DNA from 2 places in the Metabacillus indicus genome. Region 1 is predicted to be linked to the other one. Evidence: a T-box and tRNA genes for the amino acid it is inferred to sense, from the RefSeq annotation. Region 1 holds a T-box; the other holds one or more tRNA genes.
What was found. A T-box is a leader RNA that pairs with one kind of tRNA and senses whether it is charged. The one in region 1 lies ahead of pheS (phenylalanine--tRNA ligase subunit alpha), so its partner is inferred to be a tRNA-Phe.
Positions count from the first base shown of each region.

Region 2: it has a tRNA-Phe gene. The T-box ahead of pheS (phenylalanine--tRNA ligase subunit alpha) is inferred to sense a tRNA for this amino acid. The anticodon was not compared.

Region 1 is NZ_CP176757.1:3,023,962-3,034,598, reverse strand. It holds gene rplT (50S ribosomal protein L20) at 1-330, shown strand, start outside; gene ACK1LH_RS15595 (DUF1294 domain-containing protein) at 396-665, shown strand; gene ACK1LH_RS15590 (TVP38/TMEM64 family protein) at 727-1,311, shown strand; gene ACK1LH_RS15585 (hypothetical protein) at 1,334-1,729, opposite strand; gene ACK1LH_RS15580 (dUTP diphosphatase) at 1,858-2,346, shown strand; gene ACK1LH_RS15575 (M42 family metallopeptidase) at 2,409-3,494, shown strand; gene sspI (small acid-soluble spore protein SspI) at 3,542-3,754, opposite strand; gene ACK1LH_RS15565 (TrmH family RNA methyltransferase) at 4,109-4,861, shown strand; T-box leader at 4,923-5,167, shown strand; gene pheS (phenylalanine--tRNA ligase subunit alpha) at 5,233-6,267, shown strand; gene pheT (phenylalanine--tRNA ligase subunit beta) at 6,282-8,696, shown strand; gene rnhC (ribonuclease HIII) at 8,751-9,689, opposite strand; gene zapA (cell division protein ZapA) at 9,793-10,065, shown strand; gene ACK1LH_RS15540 (CvpA family protein) at 10,074-10,616, shown strand.
Region 2 is NZ_CP176757.1:4,120,269-4,130,905, forward strand. It holds gene ACK1LH_RS20885 (YycH family regulatory protein) at 1-531, opposite strand, end outside; gene walK (cell wall metabolism sensor histidine kinase WalK) at 521-2,365, opposite strand; gene yycF (response regulator YycF) at 2,371-3,075, opposite strand; gene ACK1LH_RS20900 (peptidoglycan DD-metalloendopeptidase family protein) at 3,296-4,744, opposite strand; tRNA gene ACK1LH_RS20905 (tRNA-Phe) at 5,060-5,132, opposite strand; gene ACK1LH_RS20910 (adenylosuccinate synthase) at 5,261-6,547, opposite strand; gene dnaB (replicative DNA helicase) at 7,047-8,411, opposite strand; gene rplI (50S ribosomal protein L9) at 8,516-8,962, opposite strand; gene ACK1LH_RS20925 (DHH family phosphoesterase) at 8,959-10,637, opposite strand, start outside.

The sequences.
Region 1 (10,637 bases):
CGTCAAAGACGTAAAAAAGTTCTTAAATTAGCTAAAGGTTATTTCGGTTCAAAACATACATTATACAAAGTTGCTAACCAGCAAGTAATGAAATCATTAATGTATGCTTACCGTGATCGCCGTCAGAAAAAGCGCGACTTCCGTCAGCTTTGGATCACTCGTATTAACGCTGCTGCACGCTTGAACGGTCTTTCTTACAGCCGTTTAATGCATGGCTTGAAGCTTGCAGGCATCGAAGTAAACCGCAAAATGCTTTCTGAGCTTGCAGTTACTGATGCAAAAGCTTTCGCTCAACTTGCAGACGCTGCTAAAGCTAAACTTAACAGCTAATACCACAAGACCATTCTCACCGTATGAGGATGGTCTTTTTATCATTTATTATGGAGTTGAATGATATGACACTCGTGATTGCATACTATTTGATCTTGAATGTATACGGCTTTTACATAATGGGAGCGGATAAGAAAAAAGCGAAACGGGGCGAGTGGAGAATCAAGGAGAACACTCTTTGGCTTGTCGCCTTTATCGGGGGAGCAGCGGGACTTACTATAGGGATGAATACATACCGCCATAAAACAAAGCACCGAACGTTTGCAGCAGGTCTTCCGGCACTGATGGTTGTCCATCTCATATTGTTTGTCTATTTTCTTTATAAACTGTCATAAGACAGCCTCCCAGCCGATACACTTTAGGGAACGATTCTCACACAGCATCATCAGGGACTGCATGAAAGAGGTGGGAACAATCGATCTTGCTACTTCGGCTGTGGTCAATACCGTCCAGTCTGCGGGATTTCTGGCACCTGTGTTTTTTATCGGCATGCACATTTTGAGGCAGTTTTTGTTCATACCCGTTGTGGCCATTTGCATTGTCGGGGGCATTCTTTTCGGAACAGAATTCGGCACGTTTTATTCCATTATCGGGCTGACTGTTGCGAGCATCACCTTTTATACGCTGTCGAAACAGTTTCCTTCCTTCTTAGACCGTTTTTCAGGGCTTAAGAAAAAATGGATGGGAAATTATACGCGTCTTTCGGTTGGGCAGATTACCGTGCTTCGGATGATTCCGTTCGTGAATTTTTCGCTCTTATCCCTCTGCATTCTGGACAGATCAGGCTCGTTTAAAGAATATGCAAAGCTTTCCTTCTGGACTCATATTCCTGCGGCCTTCTGTTTTACTTCGTTTGGCACTTACTTTGGCAGACTGTCGCTCATTGCGACCGTTCTGATCCTCTGCACGCTTGTCGTATTTGTCTATTTGCTCAGAGAACGGAGAAGCATTATTAAATGGAACGAATTTTTTCTGAAATAGCAAAAAGCCGTGATCGACAAGGTCACGGCTTTTGTGCTTTTGAGAGAAATTCTCTGACCGGACTCTTCCAGTCAATGGCTGCATGCGGATAGTTTTCTTTTACTTTGTCTGTGATGAAGGTGAAGTCTGATAAAGAAAGTCCTTGAAGCTTGCTGGGTGTGTCGGTCCAGATGAAAATGGAGACAACTTCAAACGCCTGATCGGTCGTGCCGAGATACTTTTCGCCTTCAAACCGGACGCCTTTGTAGGTAAGCAGAAAATTCTTTCGGACATTGCCGGGGTCATCGAGCAGATAAAACTGATTCTGTTCTTGTGCAAGCTCAAGCTTTCGTTTAGGATTCAGCACGTATTTTGCTAAAGAATAAAGGATAAAAACAACGAGTGCGAGCAGGAGCAGCCGTAGAAAAATAACAATCATAGCAATGCCTCCAAGACATATTTTGTTACAATACGTATAAACACGCCTTAAGGTTTCATATTTCATGAAAAATTTTTGAAGCATGGTTCCTGCAGTGATAAAATGGGCTCGTAGAGGAGAGTGAAATCGTGAATTTAACAAAACTGTTTGAGATGCAGCATACCCTTGACATGAAAATAGAAAAACAGCACGGCCTTGAGAAGGAATCCCTTATTCACAAAAAGATTCTTGCCCTGTATGTGGAAGTGGGTGAACTGGCGAATGAGACGAGATGCTTTAAATTCTGGAGCCTGAAACCGCCGGCGGAAACAGATGTCATTCTTGAAGAGTACGTGGACGGCGTCCATTTTATTTTGTCTCTTGGAATCGAAATTGAAAAAACAAGCGGAATCGAGATGCAGCAGAATGCGGAAGAAAAGACACTGACTGCTCATTTTGCCGATGTTTTTAACGCAATTGCCGAGTTTGAAAAGAACCATGAGGATGAACAATTTACCCTGCTGTTCAGCAAGTATATGCACCTTGGACAGGCCCTTGGATTTTCGGGAGCCCAGATCGAAGATGCCTATATGAAAAAGAATGAAGTGAACCATGACCGCCAGAAACAGGGTTATTAACATTTTGTATTACTTTCCAGCGTTTAGTATAATAGTAGATAATAAACGAGAGGGGTAAAGGGATGACAAAATTAGACGAAACACTTCAGATGCTGAAGGATCTGACAGATGCAAAGGGAATTCCCGGAAATGAACGCGAACCGAGAGAGGTTATGAAAAACTACATATCAGCCTATGCCGATGAGGTAACAACAGACGGGCTTGGAAGTCTGATTGCTAAAAAGACCGGTAAAGAAGGCGGACCGAAGATTATGGTAGCGGGCCACCTTGATGAAGTCGGCTTTATGATCACGCAAATTGACGACAAAGGGTTTCTCCGCTTCCAGACAGTAGGCGGATGGTGGTCACAGGTGATGCTTGCACAGCGTGTAACCATCGTGACGAATAAAGGGGATGTAACAGGTGTAATCGGCTCTAAGCCGCCGCATATCCTGCCTCCGGAAGCTAGAAAAAAACCGGTGGATATTAAAGATATGTTTATTGATATCGGCGCTTCAAGCCGTGAGGAAGCAATGGAATTCGGCGTTCGTCCGGGAGACCAGGCTGTCCCTTATTTTGATTTTACCGTGATGAACAATGAGAAGATGCTTCTTGCCAAGGCCTGGGATAACCGCATCGGCTGTGCCATTGCCATTGATGTCCTGAAAGGCCTGAAAGATGCAGATCATCCAAACGTTGTCTACGGTGTAGGAACGATTCAGGAAGAAGTAGGACTCCGCGGAGCGCGCACTTCTGCTCATAGCATCCAGCCGGATATCGGATTTGGAGTGGATGTCGGGATTGCCGGCGATACTCCTGGAATCTCTGACAAAGAAGCTTCAAGCAAAATGGGAGAAGGGCCGCAGATTATTCTTTATGATGCATCAATGGTTTCCCATAAAGGACTTCGCGACTTCGTTACAGGCGTTGCTGATGAAATGAATATTCCATATCAGTTCGATGCAATTGCAGGCGGAGGAACAGACTCAGGTGCAATCCATATGACAGCAAACGGTGTGCCTGCACTTTCCATCACCATTGCAACAAGATACATCCATTCCCATGCAGCCATGCTTCACCGCGACGATTATGAAAATGCGGTTAAGCTGATTACAGAAGTTATTAAGCGTTTAGATGACGAAACTGTAAAAGCTATTACATTCGACTAAGAAAAGCGCAAGATCCCATAAAAAAATGCCGGGCAGCCGCCCGGCATTTATTTCTTTTTCAAGCCTTCTTCAAGAATCGTAAGCATTTCATTCTTTTCATCTTCACTTGAATTCTGCCAGATCACTTCAAACAGAACGCCAAGTCCCGGAAGCATCTTTTCTTCACCGTTTTGGATTGCATCCACAATCGTATCCTCAAGCTGCCCCTGGTCATTACCCGAAACATTTGAGATAATGGCATTTCGTAAATTTAAATCCATATGACTCACTCCATTTTTAAAATAGTTGATCTCTGTTTATCGTGCGTCACTTTGCTTATTTTATGTATCTTCCGTTAAAATAATAAAAAAGCTTTCAGCGAATATGGCCGTTTCATAAGATATGCCTAAACTCCAGTGGATTGCAGCGGAAGAAACTTGACTCCTGCGGGATGAAGAGGGAATGGGAGACCCCGCAGGCTGGCCGAGGAGGCTCCCATCCCTCCCCGCGGAAAGCAAGTTTCTGGAGCGGAAAGGAACGGGTATAAGTTCAGAACCAAATTCTTCTATAGCTTGTGATATTAACAAAAGAAAAAAGATGGGCAGGAAAACCCAACACTAAAAGGAGCAGGACAATTGAAGCGAATCGAATCCATACAAAATCAAAAAGTCAAACAATGGCGCAAACTTCACACAAAAAAAGAACGTGATGCATCAGGCACCTTTTTAATTGAAGGCATGCATCTTGTAGAAGAAGCCATTAAAAATAAATCAAATATAAAAGAGCTGATCCTCTCAGAAGACACAGTTATTCCAAAAGGCTGGGACGTCGATGATCTCTCCATCATCTACGTAACAAAAGAAATCATGAAAGCCATTTCCGAGACAGAAACCCCTCAAGGTGCTGCAGCCGTATGCATCCAGAAGGACAGCGGAAGCATAAGCACATGGAAAAAAGTCATACTGATTGATGCGCTTCAGGATCCGGGGAACCTTGGAACCATAATCCGGACAGCCGATGCAGCAGGTCTTGACGGCGTCATTCTCGGGGATGGGACAGTTGATCCATATAATTCAAAAGTCGTGCGTTCCTCACAGGGCTCCATTTTCCACATACCGGTTGTAAGGAAAAAAATGGATGAATCCATTTCAGAACTGAAGCAGAATGAAGTGGCCATTTACGGAACCTCCCTGCAGAACGGATCCGATTACAGAAAAGCAGAAACCTCCGGACACTTTGCCTTGCTTATCGGCAATGAAGGCAGCGGGGTAAGGGAGGAATGGCTGTCCCTTACCGACCAGAATCTGTACATCCCGATCCTTGGGAAAGCTGAATCCTTAAACGCTGGAGTTGCTGCAGGAATCCTGATGTATCACCTTGTGAAATAGACAAAAGCGTGGTTGCATCGCCAACATGAATTCATTATAATAAAAGACAGTTACATACCATGAAAAAGCGTTGACAGAGAAGAGTAGTCTGCGAAAGCGTCAATCAGGGAGAAAATGCCGGTGACTGTGAGCATTTTTTTGACAGCAGCAGATGAATTCACCTCTTTAGCTGACACCAGGACCATCCGGAGAAATCCAGGGTGTAAAGGTGCTCCGGATCCTATCCGTTATTTATGAACGAAGTGAACAGCAGGTTCTTTTTGCTGTTAACAAGGGTGGTACCGCGACTGTCAACTCGTCCCTTTTTGGACGGGTTTTTTATTTTGTTCAAAAAAATCAGGAATCATCTGAAATAAAAGGAGGAATAAACGATGCAGGAGCAATTAAAACAGCTTCAGCTTGAAGCGCTTGAAAAAATTCAGGCAGCAAATGATTTAAAGAGCCTGAATGAGATCCGTGTATCATATCTAGGTAAAAAAGGGCCAATCACAGAAGTTCTTCGCGGAATGGGCAAACTTTCTGCAGAAGAGCGCCCGCTGATGGGAGCTTTGGCCAACGAGGTGCGCGAGAGCATTGCCACAAGCATTTCAGCTAAACAAGAAGGACTTGAGGAAGCGGCAGTTGAAGAGAAGCTGGCAGCTGAAACAATTGATGTGACACTTCCAGGGCGACCTGTGCGCACAGGGAATCATCATCCGATCACGTCTGTCATTGAGGAAATCGAAGACCTTTTCCTTAACATGGGCTATTCCGTTGAAGAAGGCCCTGAGGTAGAGACAGATTATTTCAACTTTGAAGCGCTGAATCTTCCAAAAGGACATCCGGCACGTGATATGCAGGATTCTTTCTACATAACGGAAGAAACGCTGCTTCGGACTCACACATCACCTGTCCAGGCAAGAACGATGCAGAAATTTAAAGGGCAGGGACCGGTCAAAATCATTTGTCCAGGCAAAGTATACCGCCGTGATAATGATGATGCGACACACTCACACCAGTTCACGCAAATTGAAGGACTTGTCATTGACGAGAACATCAGCATGAGCGATTTGAAAGGAACACTTGAAGTTTTTGCTAAAAAGATGTTCGGCGAAGAGCGCGAAATCCGTCTGCGCCCAAGCTTTTTCCCGTTTACTGAGCCTTCAGTTGAAGTCGATGTTTCATGCTTCGTTTGCGGCGGCAATGGCTGCAGTGTTTGCAAAAGAACGGGATGGATTGAAATTCTAGGTGCAGGAATGGTTCATCCGAATGTTCTTGAGATGGCCGGGTTTGATTCGAAGAAATACAGCGGGTTTGCTTTTGGCATGGGACCGGAGCGAATTGCCATGCTGAAATACGGCATTGATGACATCCGTCATTTTTACACGAACGACATGCGTTTCCTTAAACAATTTAAAAGAGCATAAAAGGAGGGTTCCAAATGTTTGTTTCCTATAAATGGCTGCAGGATTACGTGGATCTCAGCGGAATCCCGGCAGAAGAACTGGCAGAAAAAATCACCCGAAGCGGGATTGAAGTAGAGGGTGTAGAGGTTTTAAACGAAGGGATGAGCGGTGTAGTCGTCGGGCATGTGCTTGAAAAAGAGCAGCACCCGAATGCAGATAAGCTCAACAAATGTCTGGTCGATACAGGCGGCGAGAACCCTGTTCAAATTATTTGCGGTGCTGCAAATGTCGATAAAGGACAAAAAGTAGCTGTGGCAACAGTAGGCGCGGTGCTTCCTGGTAATTTTAAAATCAAAAAGGCAAAGCTTCGCGGCGAAGAGTCAAACGGAATGATCTGTTCTCTTCAGGAACTGGGCTTTGAATCAAAGACGGTGGCAAAAGAATACGCTGAAGGCATCTTTGTCTTTCCAAATAATGCTGAGCCTGGAAAAGATGCTCTTGCAGAACTTGGGCGTGATGACCAGATTCTTGAGCTTGGTCTTACCCCAAACCGTTCAGACTGCCTGAGCATGCTTGGAGTTGCGCATGAAGTAGCGGCTATTTTGGGCAGAAGCGTAACGTACCCTGACCTGACGCACGATGAAGGTTCGGAGAAGGCATCTGAGAGCATTTCTGTCGCTGTTGAAGCAAAAGAAGAAAATCCGCTGTATGTTGCGAAAGTGGTTCGGAATGTAAAGGTCGCTCCGTCTCCTCTATGGCTGCAGACAAGACTGATGGCCGCAGGCATTCGTCCGCACAACAATGTGGTGGATATTACAAACTACGTACTGATTGAATACGGTCAGCCGCTTCATGCCTTTGACTATGACCGCTTAGGATCAAAAGAAATCCTTGTCCGCATGGCAAAAGACGGCGAAGAAATCGTAACACTGGATGGACAAAAACGCACCCTTACTCCGGAGCACCTTGTCATTACAAACGGAACGGAGCCGGTTGCACTCGCAGGTGTGATGGGCGGGGAGAATTCAGAAGTTCATTCTGATACAACGACTGTTCTTCTTGAGTCCGCGTATTTTAACGGCCAGACTGTGAGAAAATCGTCTAAAGATCACGGCCTAAGAAGTGAAGCAAGTGCGCGCTTTGAAAAAGGCGTCGATCCAAACCGGGTTCGTGCCGCGGCCGAACGCGCTGCCCAGCTGATGGCAGAGCTTGCGGGGGGAGAGGTGCTTTCAGGATCGGCAGAAGTGAATTATCTAGAAGCTGAACCTGCAGTCGTGACCGTTCACATTGAAAAAATCAACCGTGTGCTCGGCATGAATATTTCAGGGAATGAAATGCAGTCCATCTTTACACGCCTTGGGTTTGAAGTGCAGGAGGATAACGGTGCCTTCACGGTTACAGTTCCTACAAGACGCGGAGATATTACAATAGAAGAAGATCTGATTGAAGAAGTTGCAAGACTGTACGGCTATGACAACATTCCGTCTACTTTCCCTGTCAGCGCATCCGCACCGGGCAAATTGACTGATTATCAGCAAAAACGCCGGATGGCCCGCCGCTTCTTAGAAGGAGCCGGCTTGCATCAGGCAATCACATACTCACTGACGAGTGAAGACAAAGCTTCTCAGTTTGCGCTTCAGCCTTCAGATCTGACACGCCTGTCCATGCCGATGAGTGAAGAGCGCAGCGTTCTTCGCCTGAGCTTAATCCCTCATTTGCTCGAGACGCTGAAATACAATCTTGCCCGTCAAAATGACCAGGCTGCTCTTTATGAAATGAGCTCTGTGTTCATTTCAAACGGACCAGGTGAACAGCCTCTGGAAAAAGAACGATTAAGCGGAGCTGTAACAGGGCTGTGGCACCTTAACCAGTGGCAGGCTGAGAAGAAACAGGTCGATTTCTATGTGGTAAAGGGAATTCTTGACGGCCTGTTCGATCGTTTAGGCTTAAAAGAACACATCACTTACCAGCAGACAAAACGCGACGGTCTTCATCCTGGACGTACAGCAGAAATTCTTTTGAACGGCGTTTCTGCAGGATTTATCGGACAGGTGCATCCGAAGCTTCAAAAGCAAATGGATCTGACTGAGACGTACGTGTTTGAACTTGCTCTTCAGGAGCTTCTTCAAACAGAAGCAGAACCATTAACATTCTCTGTTATTCCGCGCTTTCCGTCTATGACGAGAGACATTGCCCTCGTTGTTGATAAAGACGTTGTAGCGGGCGATTTGCAGAGCGCTATTTCAGAGGCTGGAGGAAAGCTGCTGAAGGACGTTTCCATTTTTGATTTATACGAAGGCGATAAGCTTGATGAAAATAAAAAATCACTGGCCTTCTCTCTTCGCTACTTTGATCCTGAGCGAACACTGACAGACGAAGAAGTAACAAAGGCGCATGAAAAAGTTCTCCGCACGGTCGAGGAAAAATTTGCCGCCGTGCTGAGAGGCTAATCGCAGCGAGAACAGGAAAAGAGCAGCTGACCATCAAGGTCCGGCTGCTCTTTTTTATCTTTTTCTTTTCTTTGCGGCGATTTTTTCCGCTTTTTCGGTATTTGCAAAATGAAACTTCGTAAGTTCTTTCAGTGCCGGGCTGCCTTTTTTCAGGATGATGGCGGCGGCAGCCTCGTCTACTTTAGCTCCCGCTCCTTTTGGAAGGGTAACTCCTGCTTTTTCTGACAGGCGGTCCATTTCCTTTAAAAAGGCATAGCGTGCAAGAATCGAGGCGGCCGCAACAGCCAGGTGGATTCCTTCTGCTTTAGTGCTGAAAAATGTTTTTTCTCTTTTGAAGGATTTTCCAGATAAGTGCTTGAAATACAGAGAAGGCTCTGCAAATTGATCAATTAATATGCCTTCAGGTTCTTCTGGTGCAATCTTGTCATAGAGTTTGTTTATCGCCTGGTTATGCAAAATGGCTTTCATTTTCCCCTGGGACATTCCCGTGCTTTGGAGCTGGTTGTATTTTTCATTGTGCAGGATCAGCAGGGAGTATGGAATGACTTTAAGAAGGTCCTTCGCAATCGCAATGATCTGAGTGTCATTCAAGTGTTTTGAATCCTTTACTCCAAGCTCTTGAAGGAGCGGAATCTGCTCCTTTTTTACATAGGCGGCAACGACCGTAATAGGGCCGAAAAAGTCACCCGTGCCGACTTCATCTGATCCGATGATCGAAAGAGATGAAATGTTTGGCGGCGGACTGAAAATGGTCTTTTGCTGCGAAGGTTTCTTAGTAGCCTTTTTCTCGGGTTCGGACCATTTGGAAGCCTCTTCTGCTGCAAGATTTCCCTGGAAAAGAACTTTCCCTGATTTGTAGGCGGTGATGGAGCAGCCGTTTGCTTTTGCAGTAAAAACGGCACCCGGTGGAAGCTTTGATCCGAGTCCGGAAGAATAATAGGTTTTCATTTTCAGCATGGTCTGCTGATCAATTTTTATAACGGCATTGGACAAGAGAAGACACCTCTTCTATAGTATTATTGGGTAGGGGATTGATTGGCATTATCTTTCCATTATACTAAATATCATGTTATGATAAAGATTAGGATTCTCAAGAATGGAGGATTTTTCGTTGGATAACCACTCAAAAAAGAAAACGACAGTTGATATATATGGACAGCAATTTTCAATAGTAGGCACAGAAAGCACAAGTCATGTGCGTCTGGTGGCTTCTATTGTTGATGATAAAATGCGGGAAATCAGCAGTAAAAGTCCTAATCTTGATATAAATAAACTTGCCGTTCTGACGGCGGTCAATGTTGTTCATGACTACCTGAAATTAAGAGATGAATTTGAAAGACTAGAGAGACAAATTACAGAAAAGGATTGACGCAGTTAATGCTTGATATTGCCCTTTTAATTATTTTGATCATGGGTCTGCTCGTCGGACTGAAACGGGGATTCATCCTTCAGTTCATTCACCTTGCAGGATTCATTATCGCCTACATTGTAGCTTATAAATACTTCGGGGTTCTGGCGCCGAAGCTTGAGCTGTGGGTGCCATACCCGAGCTTTGGGGATAGCAGCTCCAGCATTTCGTTCTTTACAGGCGGAAACCTTGAGAATGCCTACTACCGCGCTGTTGCATTTGTCATCTTGTTCATCGGAACAAAGATCGTGCTTCAGATTGTCGGATCTATGCTTGATTTTGTTACATACCTTCCTGTATTAAAGCAGCTGAATAAATGGGCCGGTGCCATTCTTGGTTTTCTAGAAGTCTATTTGATTTTATTCATTCTCCTTTTTATCGGAGGTCTTCTGCCCATCCCTGAAGTACAGTCGGCGATGGGGGATTCGGGAATTGCCAAAGTGATTGTCCACCATACACCGTATTTTTCAGATAAAGTTCAGGAACTGTGGATCCAATATGCACCAAAATAACTTCTCCTCCAATCAGGAGAA
Region 2 (10,637 bases), 1.1 Mb from region 1:
AGCTTCATAGACGAGTCTTTGCTCCATTGAAATAAAGAGGATCTTTTGAAACGACCCGTTTTTTCCGCTTGGAAGGACAATCCGGTCAAATGAAGAGTAGATCGTCTTTTGTGACTTGTATTGAAAAATAGACTGAAAGAGTTCAAACGGAACTTTGTCGCTGAAGAGAAACTCGATCTTTCTTGATTCGCTTTTTCCCGTCAGCCACTCATCCAGCTCATCAGCCGTGTATTTGCCGGACACGTTTTTCACTTCGCCCATGTTCCAGTTTTTCAGCTGATTCCAGACAAAGTCGATCCGTTCAGGCCGATAGGTGCCATAGTGCTCGGCTTTGTCGTGAACCATCATCTGATAGGGACGGATGACGTCCTCCGGTTCATGCTTCACGTTGCTGATCGGCTCGTTTTCAAGATACTGGCTGCTGTCGATAAAATCGTAGTTCGGCTTAAACGTCCAAAGGTTGTAGGTGAAAAACACACTTCCGCAGACGAGCAGCACCAATATAACGGTTTTTATATTTTCACGATTCATCCCACTCATCCTCTTGATCCCTTGTAAATGGAAGGGTAAACAGGATTGTGGTCCCTTTGCCTTCCACGCTTTCCGCCCAGATTTCACCGTCATGGGCCCCGATCATTTCTTTTGCGATGGCAAGCCCCAGTCCTGTGCCGCCAAGCTTTCTCGTTCTTGCCTTATCCACGCGGTAAAACCGCTCAAAGATCTTATGCTCTGTTCCTTTTGGAATGCCCATGCCCTGGTCGGTAACGCTGATCTGCAGCATGTCATCAATGATTTCTGTCTTAAAAGTAATCAGTCCGCCCTCTGGAGAATATTTCAGGGCGTTGGAAATAATGTTGTCTAACACCTGTGTTATTTTATCAGGGTCAATATCGACATAGAGCTTTTCTTCCGGCAGATCGCGGAGGAAGGAGACATGCTGCTCTTTCGTCATTTCAAACCTGTCGATAATCTGATTGAAGAAGGCTGTGAAGTTGACCCACTCTTTGTTGATGCGGTAATCCTTGCTGTCGAGCTTTGACAGCTGCAGAAGATCGTTAACAAGGCGGATCATCCGCTCGGTTTCATTCTGCGTCACATTCAAAAACTGCGGGGCAATGTCCCTGTCTTCCCACGCGCCGTCAGCAAGTGCTTCAAGGTAGCTGCGCATCGTCGTAAGCGGCGTCCTCAGCTCATGTGACACGTTCGCAACGAATTCGCGGCGTTCCTCATCAATTTTCTCCTGCTCCGTAATATCGTAGATCACGGCAATCAAACCGGTGATGCGTTTTTGCTCCTGCTGAATCGTCGAAAAGTTGACCTTCAGGATGTACGGTTTGTCCTCTGTGCTTGCATCAAGGATGAGAGAGTCCTGCTGGTCAATTAAACTATCAAACGTATATTCACCGTCAATGCCGAGAACCTTTGTAATCGGAACATCAATCACCGTTTCACGTGAAACGTTCAGCATTTCTATCGCTGGACTGTTCACGAGAATCACGTCGCCTGCGCGGTTTGTCGCGATAACACCATCAGTCATATGAGCAATCACGGATGCAAGCTTTTTCCGCTCGCCTTCTGTGGATGCCTGCGCTTCTTCAAGCTTGTCTGTCAGGTTATTGAACGTCACCGCCAGCTGGCCGATTTCATCCTCGCCGTAAACGCGCACTTTTCGCGAGAAATTACCCTTTGCAAGCTCCAATGCCTGCTTTCGCATATCAGACATCGGCCTTGTAATCGTCCTGGCCAGAAAGACGCCTAGAAGCGCCGTAATTGCCAAGGAAATACCGGTTCCGGTCGCAAGAATTCCGTTGATAACCCGCATTTGAGAAAAAACTTCTTCCATTGATGCGACTAGGTACAGGGCACCAATCGTTTCCTGATTGATGTTTTTAATCGGTGTGGATGAAATTTTCACGCGCCTGCTTGTTGGTTTATCTATATAGACTTTTTCATCCGGCTTTTCAAAGACGAGGGTACGCTTGACGAGTACTTCCGTCGTCCGCTTGCCGATAATGTCGCTGTTGTTCGGATCAGACGTAGCAATGACGCGGCTGTTTTTATCGATGACACGGATTTCCTGGATTTCATCTTTGGCGAAATCCTTTAGTATGGCCGTGATGTCTTCTTCAAGAGTGGGAAGGGTTCCGGTAGGATCCTCCGTCCTCTCCTTGGACATTTCCTGCTCGATGCTGTAGTTGATGAAATTGATCCGCTGCGTGATCGATGTGTTGAAATTTTCGGTGAGGGACCGTTCAAGCTGCTGAACGAAATAAACACCGATAATCTGCATGGCAATCATGATCAGGAGTACATAGACCATGACGAATTTGAAATGGATGGATCTGAAAAAACCGACTTTGTTCATGAATCCTACTCCTGTTCAGGGTTACGCAGGTAGTACCCGACACCTCGTCTTGTCACGATCCATGTTGGATGACTCGGGTTATCTTCAATTTTTTCCCGAAGTCTGCGGACTGTTACGTCGACTGTGCGCACATCTCCGAAATAGTCATAGCCCCATACGGTCTGGAGAAGATGCTCGCGGGTCATGACCTGTCCGATATGCTTGGCCAAATAATGAAGCAGTTCGAACTCACGGTGTGTCAGTTCGATTGTTTCCCCGCGTTTTGATACCACGTAGGCATCAGGATGAATCGTCAGAGAGCCAATTTCAATTTCGTTTTTATCAGACTGCTGTTCAGGAGGCAGCGCCTGAAGTCTTCTTAAATTCGCTTTGACGCGTGCAAGCAGTTCTCTTGTGCTGAAAGGCTTCGTTACATAGTCATCTGCTCCGAGCTCAAGTCCAAGCACTTTATCAATTTCCGAGTCTTTTGCCGTCAGCATAATAATCGGAATTTCATATTTTTTGCGGACCTCGCGGCAGACTTCCATTCCGTCTTTGTTTGGAAGCATAATATCTAAAAGGATTAAGTCAGGCTGCACTTCTTCAACCATTTCAAGCGCTTCGTTTCCGTCATAGGCGCAAAAAACGTCGTAGCCTTCTTTTTTTAAATTAAACTGCAGAATATCTGCAATCGGCTTTTCATCATCGACAACTAAGATTTTCTTTTCCACGGCCAATCGCCCCTTTTATATAAGGTGTTACGTGCTCTCTTCTTAATTTACCACTTATGACAGGCAGATTCATCTTTTCAGGCAGTTTCTTTTTAGGATGTCCCAAACCCGGTGCTGCAAATCAGCGGTGAAAAGACAAAAACCCGGCCATAAGCCGAGCTGTCTGTGCACTTGAAGTCAGAAAGGTTAAAATGAGGAAAACCTCGGGCATGGCCCAAGGTTATCTCTTTAAATACTTCAATGGATCTTTCAGTTTTCCGTTCTCATAGACTTCAAAGTGAAGGTGAACGCCTGTTGAGCGTCCGGTAGAACCCATGACGCCGATTTTCTGTCCCTGGGAGACCGTATCGCCGACCGATACGGAGATGGAATCAAGGTGGGCATAAACCGTCTTCATGCCGTTTCCATGATCAATTTCGACTTTATTTCCGTATGCACCGGAATTGCCTGCAGAGATAATCTTGCCGTTGTCTGCCGCTTTGATCGTGCGGTCACTTGGACGGGCAATGTCGATTCCTTTGTGCATCTTGCCCCAGCGCGTTCCAAGCTTGCTTGAAACATATCCGCCGACAGCCGGCCACTGAAGAGAGCCGTTTCCGCGTGAAGGAACCACTTTTGTTCCTTTGACGATGATTTCTTTTACCGGTTCAGCAAGCGTTTCTTCTTTTGTTGTTTCACGTTTCACTTCTTTGCCGTTTTCCTTGTGGACAACATAGTTCATAAGCTTCTGTCCGTCTTTGCCTTCTTGCTTCGTTTTCTTGTCGCCTTTAAACATAGAAGAATCTTCGACCACTTCTGTTTCATAGGCAATGGCTTCTTTTTTTGAAACCTCTTCTTTTACTAGGACATTTGTAAAAGGCTTGTAGTCTTTTACGTTCAGTTCTTCACCAGGCTTGATCACATTCTCATCTGACAGACCCGGATTAAGAGCAAGCAGCTCTTCAACAGAAAGCTTATATTCAGAAGCGACCTTTGAAAGGACATCTGAGTCTTTTACTTTGTGTTTTTTCTCTTCAAGCGTGCCTTTTGCAAGGAGCTTTACGCCTTCCTGTGCCGTCAGCACCTCTTCAGGAGAAATTTCCTCATCAGAAATTGAAACTTTTCCCGAGAGTGAAACGTCTACTATACGAGATTCATTTTCTTTTAATGGCTGAAGCGGCTGTGAGGACTGCTTCATTTTCTCAGCCTGCTCTACCTGCTCAGCCGGAACGTACTTGGCTTTGTAGGCTTTTAGAACTCTCTCTGCTTCTTCTTTGTTCTTGAAGTAGCCGACAGTCTGATTATCTATTTTAAGTAAAGCTGCGTCTGCTGCTACATTAAGCTCTTCTTTAAGCTTGGCAAGAGTTTCCTCGTTGCTTGCAGCAGGACGGAACATTTGCTCAGGGATAACTTCCATCTCTTCAACCGTTAATTGATAATCTTCATATTCTTTTTTGGCCTCTTCAATCTTTTGCTTTGAAAGGTCATCAATTAACTGCTGACTGTCTACCGTTCCGATTCTTTCGCCGTCCAGATAAATATGGTAAACGGTCTCAAGATTTTCCTCTGCAGAAGCATTCATGCCGAATGTCATGGCGCCTGCGAAAGTCAGACCGAATAATGCTTTCTTTATAGTGCTGTTTGTATGCTTCACGTTGTTTCCAACGAATCCAGTTATGCGCTTAAACACGATACAATTTCCTCCCAAATGACCACTGATCAGTACTTTATCTATCATCTATATAAGCCTATAGTGCTATGTTTGCGGATTTCTTTTTTAGCCACTCTACTAACCTACCATATTATCAGACTATTACCTAGCCATTTTCAAAAATGTAACATTTCTGTATTATTGATGTCATATTTTAGTTTTTGATGTAAAAATTTGCACTTTTATGTAACGGTTATGCGACTATAGGCATAACAAAAAAGACATGCATCCCGTTTAGGATCATGTCTTTTTTCTGTGTCCAGCTTCAGCACCCAGTGCTGAAGCTTTTCGTAGTGGCTTGGGACGGAATCGAACCGCCGACACAAGGATTTTCAGTCCTTTGCTCTACCGACTGAGCTACCAAGCCGAAGTATGTATGGATCAGCGATTATCTGCCGACTTAAATTATTATAGTTCAATAACGGCTTAAACACAAGACTATTTTTAAAATAATTAAAAAATCGAAAGGGACGGATCCCTTTCGACCTGAATGGCTTAGCTGTATACGCTTCTTACAACGTTTGTCTGCGTTCTGTCAGGTCCGACAGAGAAGACGGAAAGCGGAATGCCTGTTAGCTGAGATACGCGCTCAATGTAGTTGCGTGCGTTCTGTGGAAGTTCTCCTAGGTCGCGAACGCCTGTGATGTCTTCTGTCCAGCCTGGAAGCTCTTCGTATACCGGCTCACATTCAGCAAGAACTTTAAGGCTTGCAGGGAACGACTCCATGATTTCGCCTTTGTACTTGTATGCTGTACAGATTTTAAGTGTTTCAATGCCCGTCAGAACGTCAATTGAGTTAAGGGACAGGTCTGTAATTCCGCTGACGCGGCGTGCATGGCGGACAACAACGCTGTCAAACCAGCCGACGCGGCGCGCGCGGCCTGTTGTAGTTCCGTACTCACGGCCGACTTCGCGGATCTGGTGGCCGATTTCGTTATCAAGCTCTGTCGGGAACGGACCGTCTCCAACACGCGTTGTGTAAGCTTTGGATACGCCGACAACGTGGTTGATTTTCGTCGGGCCGACGCCTGAACCGATCGTTACGCCGCCTGCAACAGGGTTTGATGATGTAACGAACGGATATGTGCCCTGGTCGATATCAAGCATAACGCCCTGTGCACCTTCAAACAGAACGCGTCTGCCGCCGTCAAGAGCGTCGTTCAGCACAACAGCTGTATCGCAGACGTACTGTTTGAACTGCTGGCCGTACTCATAGTACTCATCAAGAATTTCTTCCATTGTGAAGCCTTCTGTTTCATAGTACTTTTCAAGCATGCGGTTCTTTTCTTCAAGGTTGCGCGCAAGCTTTTCTTCAAACGCTTCGCGGTCAAGAAGGTCAGCAATACGGATGCCGACACGTGCTGCTTTGTCCATGTAAGCAGGTCCGATTCCTTTTTTCGTCGTGCCGATTTTGTTGGCGCCTTTGCGCTCTTCTTCTACTTCATCCAGCTTAAGGTGGTAAGGAAGAATAACGTGTGCGCGGTTGCTGATGCGCAGGTTGTCTGTGCTGACACCGCGGTCGTGAAGATATTTAAGCTCCGTCATAAGAGCTTTAGGATCAACGACCATTCCATTGCCGATTACACAGGTCTTATCACTGTAGAAGATACCTGATGGAATTAAGTGCAGCTTATATGTTTCACCGTTGAATTTAATTGTATGTCCGGCGTTGTTTCCGCCTTGATAACGGGCAATGACCTCCGCATTTTCGGAAAGGAAATCGGTGATTTTGCCTTTTCCTTCATCTCCCCATTGTGTACCAACTACTACTACTGAAGACATTAATGTGCACCTCCGGTTATTTAAAACACTTTCTAGATTCGCTCAATCAAACAAGCTAATTCTACCAGCAGAACGGCCAAAAGTCAACGAAAAGACGAACATTAATGAGATTACATTTTCTTTTCGTTCGTGATATGTTGTCGTTGTGAATGATTTGGTTCTTCTTTTCATAGGTTAACCTCTGATTTTGGGTTTCATTCTGTAAGGGGAGGATGTGTGAGTGATTTGCGCAATGGTATCTGTTCCTTTCCGCTGCAATTCACAGGAGTTAAACCACTTAAAAACGAAGTGTGAGAGTGATACAGGCCGTTAACTTGCGACCACATGCGGAATACTTGCCGGAATACCTCTTTTACTAGAAAAAGCTGATCCATTTCGTGCCGCAAACAGCCTTTTACTTGAAAATTTCCAGATACCTCCTAAACAATAACGCGCATCCTCCATACATGCATCCGCAGCCCCTGATCAAACAAAAAAAGCCGCCCCCAATGGACAGCTTCTAAGCACCTGGAGGGACGCCGGCATCATCGAAGCGCCGTTCCAGGTTGACGAATTTGTTGTATTCTTTGACGAACGCCAGGCTGACGGTGCCTACTGGTCCGTTACGCTGTTTGGCGATGATGATTTCGATGATGTTTTTGTTTTCGGATTCTTTGTCGTAGTAATCATCCCGGTAGAGGAAGGCTACGATATCGGCATCCTGCTCGATACTTCCGGATTCACGGATATCGGACATCATCGGACGCTTGTCCTGACGCTGCTCAACGCCGCGGGAGAGCTGGGAAAGGGCGATGACCGGGACTTTGAGTTCCCTTGCGAGAGACTTCAGTGTCCGGGAGATCTCGGATACTTCCTGCTGACGGTTGTCTTTGTTCCGTCCGCTTCCCTGGATGAGCTGCAGGTAATCAATCAGAATCATCCCGAGGCCGCTTTCCTGCTTAAGGCGGCGGCATTTGGCGCGGATGTCGCTTACGCGGATACCCGGCGTATCATCGATGTAGATGCCTGAGTCAGACAGGCTTCCCATGGCCATTGTGAGCTTGCCCCAGTCTTCAGGGGTCAGGTTTCCTGTACGCAGTGCCTGGGCGTTAATGTTGCCTTCTGCGCAGAGCATCCTCATGACGAGCTGGTCCGCACCCATCTCAAGACTGAAGATGGCGACATTTTCGTCCGTTTTTGTTGCGACGTTCTGGGCGATATTCAGGGCAAAGGCGGTTTTACCAACGGAAGGACGGGCCGCCACGATGATAAGGTCGTTTCGCTGAAAGCCTGCCGTCATCCGGTCGAGCTCGGTAAATCCTGTCGCGATTCCCGTGATGTCGCCTTTTCGTGTGTGGAGCAATTCAATGTTATCGTACGTTTGGACGAGTACATCTTTTATGTTCTGGAAAGCTCCTGCGTTTTTTCGCTGTGAGACTTCCATGATGTTTTTTTCGGCTTCGTTGAGGAGAACTGCCACTTCGTCTTCGCGCGAATATCCGTCCTGGGCAATGGTTGTTGCCGTGCGGATCAGGCGGCGAAGAATGGATTTTTCCTCGACGATTCTGCCGTAATATTCAATATTGGCTGCTGTCGGGACAGAACCCGCCAGGTCGCTTAAATAAGATACACCGCCGATTTCCTCTAGTAAATTGGCATCTGCAAGCTCTGAGGTGACTGTTACTAAGTCAACAGGCTCTCCTTTATCCGCAAGCCCGAGCATGACATTGTAAATCTTCTGATGAGATGCTCTGTAAAAGTCTTCTGGAATCAGAATTTCAGAAGCTGTAATCAATGATGCGGGTTCGAGAAAAATGGCTCCGAGCACGGCTTGCTCCGCCTCAATGTTCTGTGGAGGAATCCGGTCATCAAACATTTCATTCATGATGATCACCGTCCTTAACTGGATTTAGGCAGGACTTAAGCCTGCAAAAAAGATGTGATGCGCAGAAAAGAAGCAGCATCCATTCACACATCACATCTTGCTTATTATTGTTCAGTTACATGCACTTTCAGTGTTGCAGTTACGTCAGGGTGAAGCTTGACAGGCACGTTTGTATAGCCGAGAGCGCGGATGGCATCCGGCAGCTCGATTTTGCGCTTGTCGATTTTATGGCCATGTGTTTTCAGCAGTTCATCTGCGATTTGCTTGCTTGTGATTGAACCGAAAAGACGGCCGCCTTCTCCTGATTTTGCTTTGAGCTCAACTGTAAGGCTCTCGAGCGTTTCTTTCAGTTCTTTTGAGCGCTCAAGCTCTGCTGCGGCTTCTTTTTCTTCTTTTTTCTTCTGGCCCTGCAGTTTGCTGATTTCTGTGTTGTTGGCTTCGATTGCAAGCCCCTGTTTGATCAGGAAGTTATGTGCGTAGCCGTCTGCTACATTTTTTACTTCCCCTTTTTTGCCTTTGCCTTTAACATCTTTCAGGAATATAACTTTCATGATTTGGTTCCTCCTTCTAAATACTCCAGGATTGCCTGTTCTAATCTCTCTTCTGCCTCATTCAGAGACAGGTTCTCAAGCTGAGTGGCCGCATTCGTAAGATGTCCGCCGCCGTCTAAGGCTTCCATGATCAGCTGGACGTTAATGTCCCCCAGTGAACGGGCGCTGATGCCGATGGTCTGGTCGTTTCTTCGGGCAAGGACAAAGGATGCCACAACGCCGCTCATCGACAGCAGGGTGTCCGCTGTCTGGGCGATGATGACCTGATCGAACATCTCGTCTGAATCAGGATCTGCCTTCGCGATTGCGATGCCTTCTCTCAGCATGTTGGTATTTTGAATCAGTTTTGAACGCTTCACGTAATGCGTAATGTCTTCTCTCATAAACTTCTGCACAAGGATCGTGTCTGCCCCTTTGGATCTTAAATAAGAAGCCGCGTCAAATGTGCGCGATCCCGTTCTGAGCGTGAAGCTTTTCGTATCCACGATGATGCCGGCAAGCAGCGACGTCGCTTCAATCATGTTCATTTTCAGACGTTTTGTCTGATATTCCAGAAGCTCTGTTACAAGCTCGGCCGTTGAAGAAGCATAAGGCTCCATGTAGACGAGAAGCGGATCTTTAATAAATTCTTCGCCGCGTCTGTGATGGTCGATGACGACGACATTGTCCATTTTGTTGAGCAGCTTTTCATCGATGACAAGGGATGGCTTATGCGTGTCCACAACAATCAGCACAGAATCATCGGTCGAGATCTCGAGCGCCTCATCTCTCGTAATAAAACGGGACCAGAGATCCGAATGCTGTCTAACTTCCTGGATCAGCCGCTGGACGCCTGTATCGATCTCGTTTTGATCAAGCACGATAAAGCCTTCTTTATCGTTCACCTGCGCCACTTTCAAGATGCCGATAGCGGAACCGATCGAGTCCATATCAGGGTATTTGTGACCCATGATGATGACCTTGTCGCTTTCAGAAATGATTTCTGTCAGAGCGTGTGAAATAACCCTTGCACGAACCCGAGTCCGTTTTTCCATCGGGTTCGTTTTTCCGCCGTAGAATTTCACTTTTCCGTTCGTCTGCTTGATGGCCACCTGGTCGCCCCCGCGTCCGAGTGCAAGATCAAGACTCGACTGGGCAAGGTCTCCAAGCTCCGTCAGAGAAGGGACGCCTGAACCGATTCCGATGCTTAGCGTCAGGGAGATGTTTTCTACGGTCGTCTGCTCTCTAACTTCGTCAAGAATTGAAAACTTTCCTTTTTCAAGCTTGATTAAAATATGTTCATTCAGAATCGCCATAAAGCGCTCTGAGGATGTTCGTTTCAGGTAAATGCCGTTTTCAGTCGCCCATTTGTTCAGGATGGACGTGACATGCGAGTTGATCGAGCTTTTCGTCTGATCATCTAGCCCCTGGGTCACTTCATCGTAATTATCAAGAAAAATAAGGGCAAGAACCGTGCGCTCATCTTCATACTGTTTCTCAATTTCAATCTGCTCTGTTACATCAAAGAAATAGAGCAGCCGTTCTTCCCGCTTAATGATCACCTTGAATTTCCGTTCATGAAGGGTGATCGTTTCGGTGTCCACTTCCTGTTTCACAAGCGGAACGAGAGCTTCTGCGACATCATACATGGAACGTCCGACAAGGGTATCCTCATGAAAACAAGAGGTAAGGAACG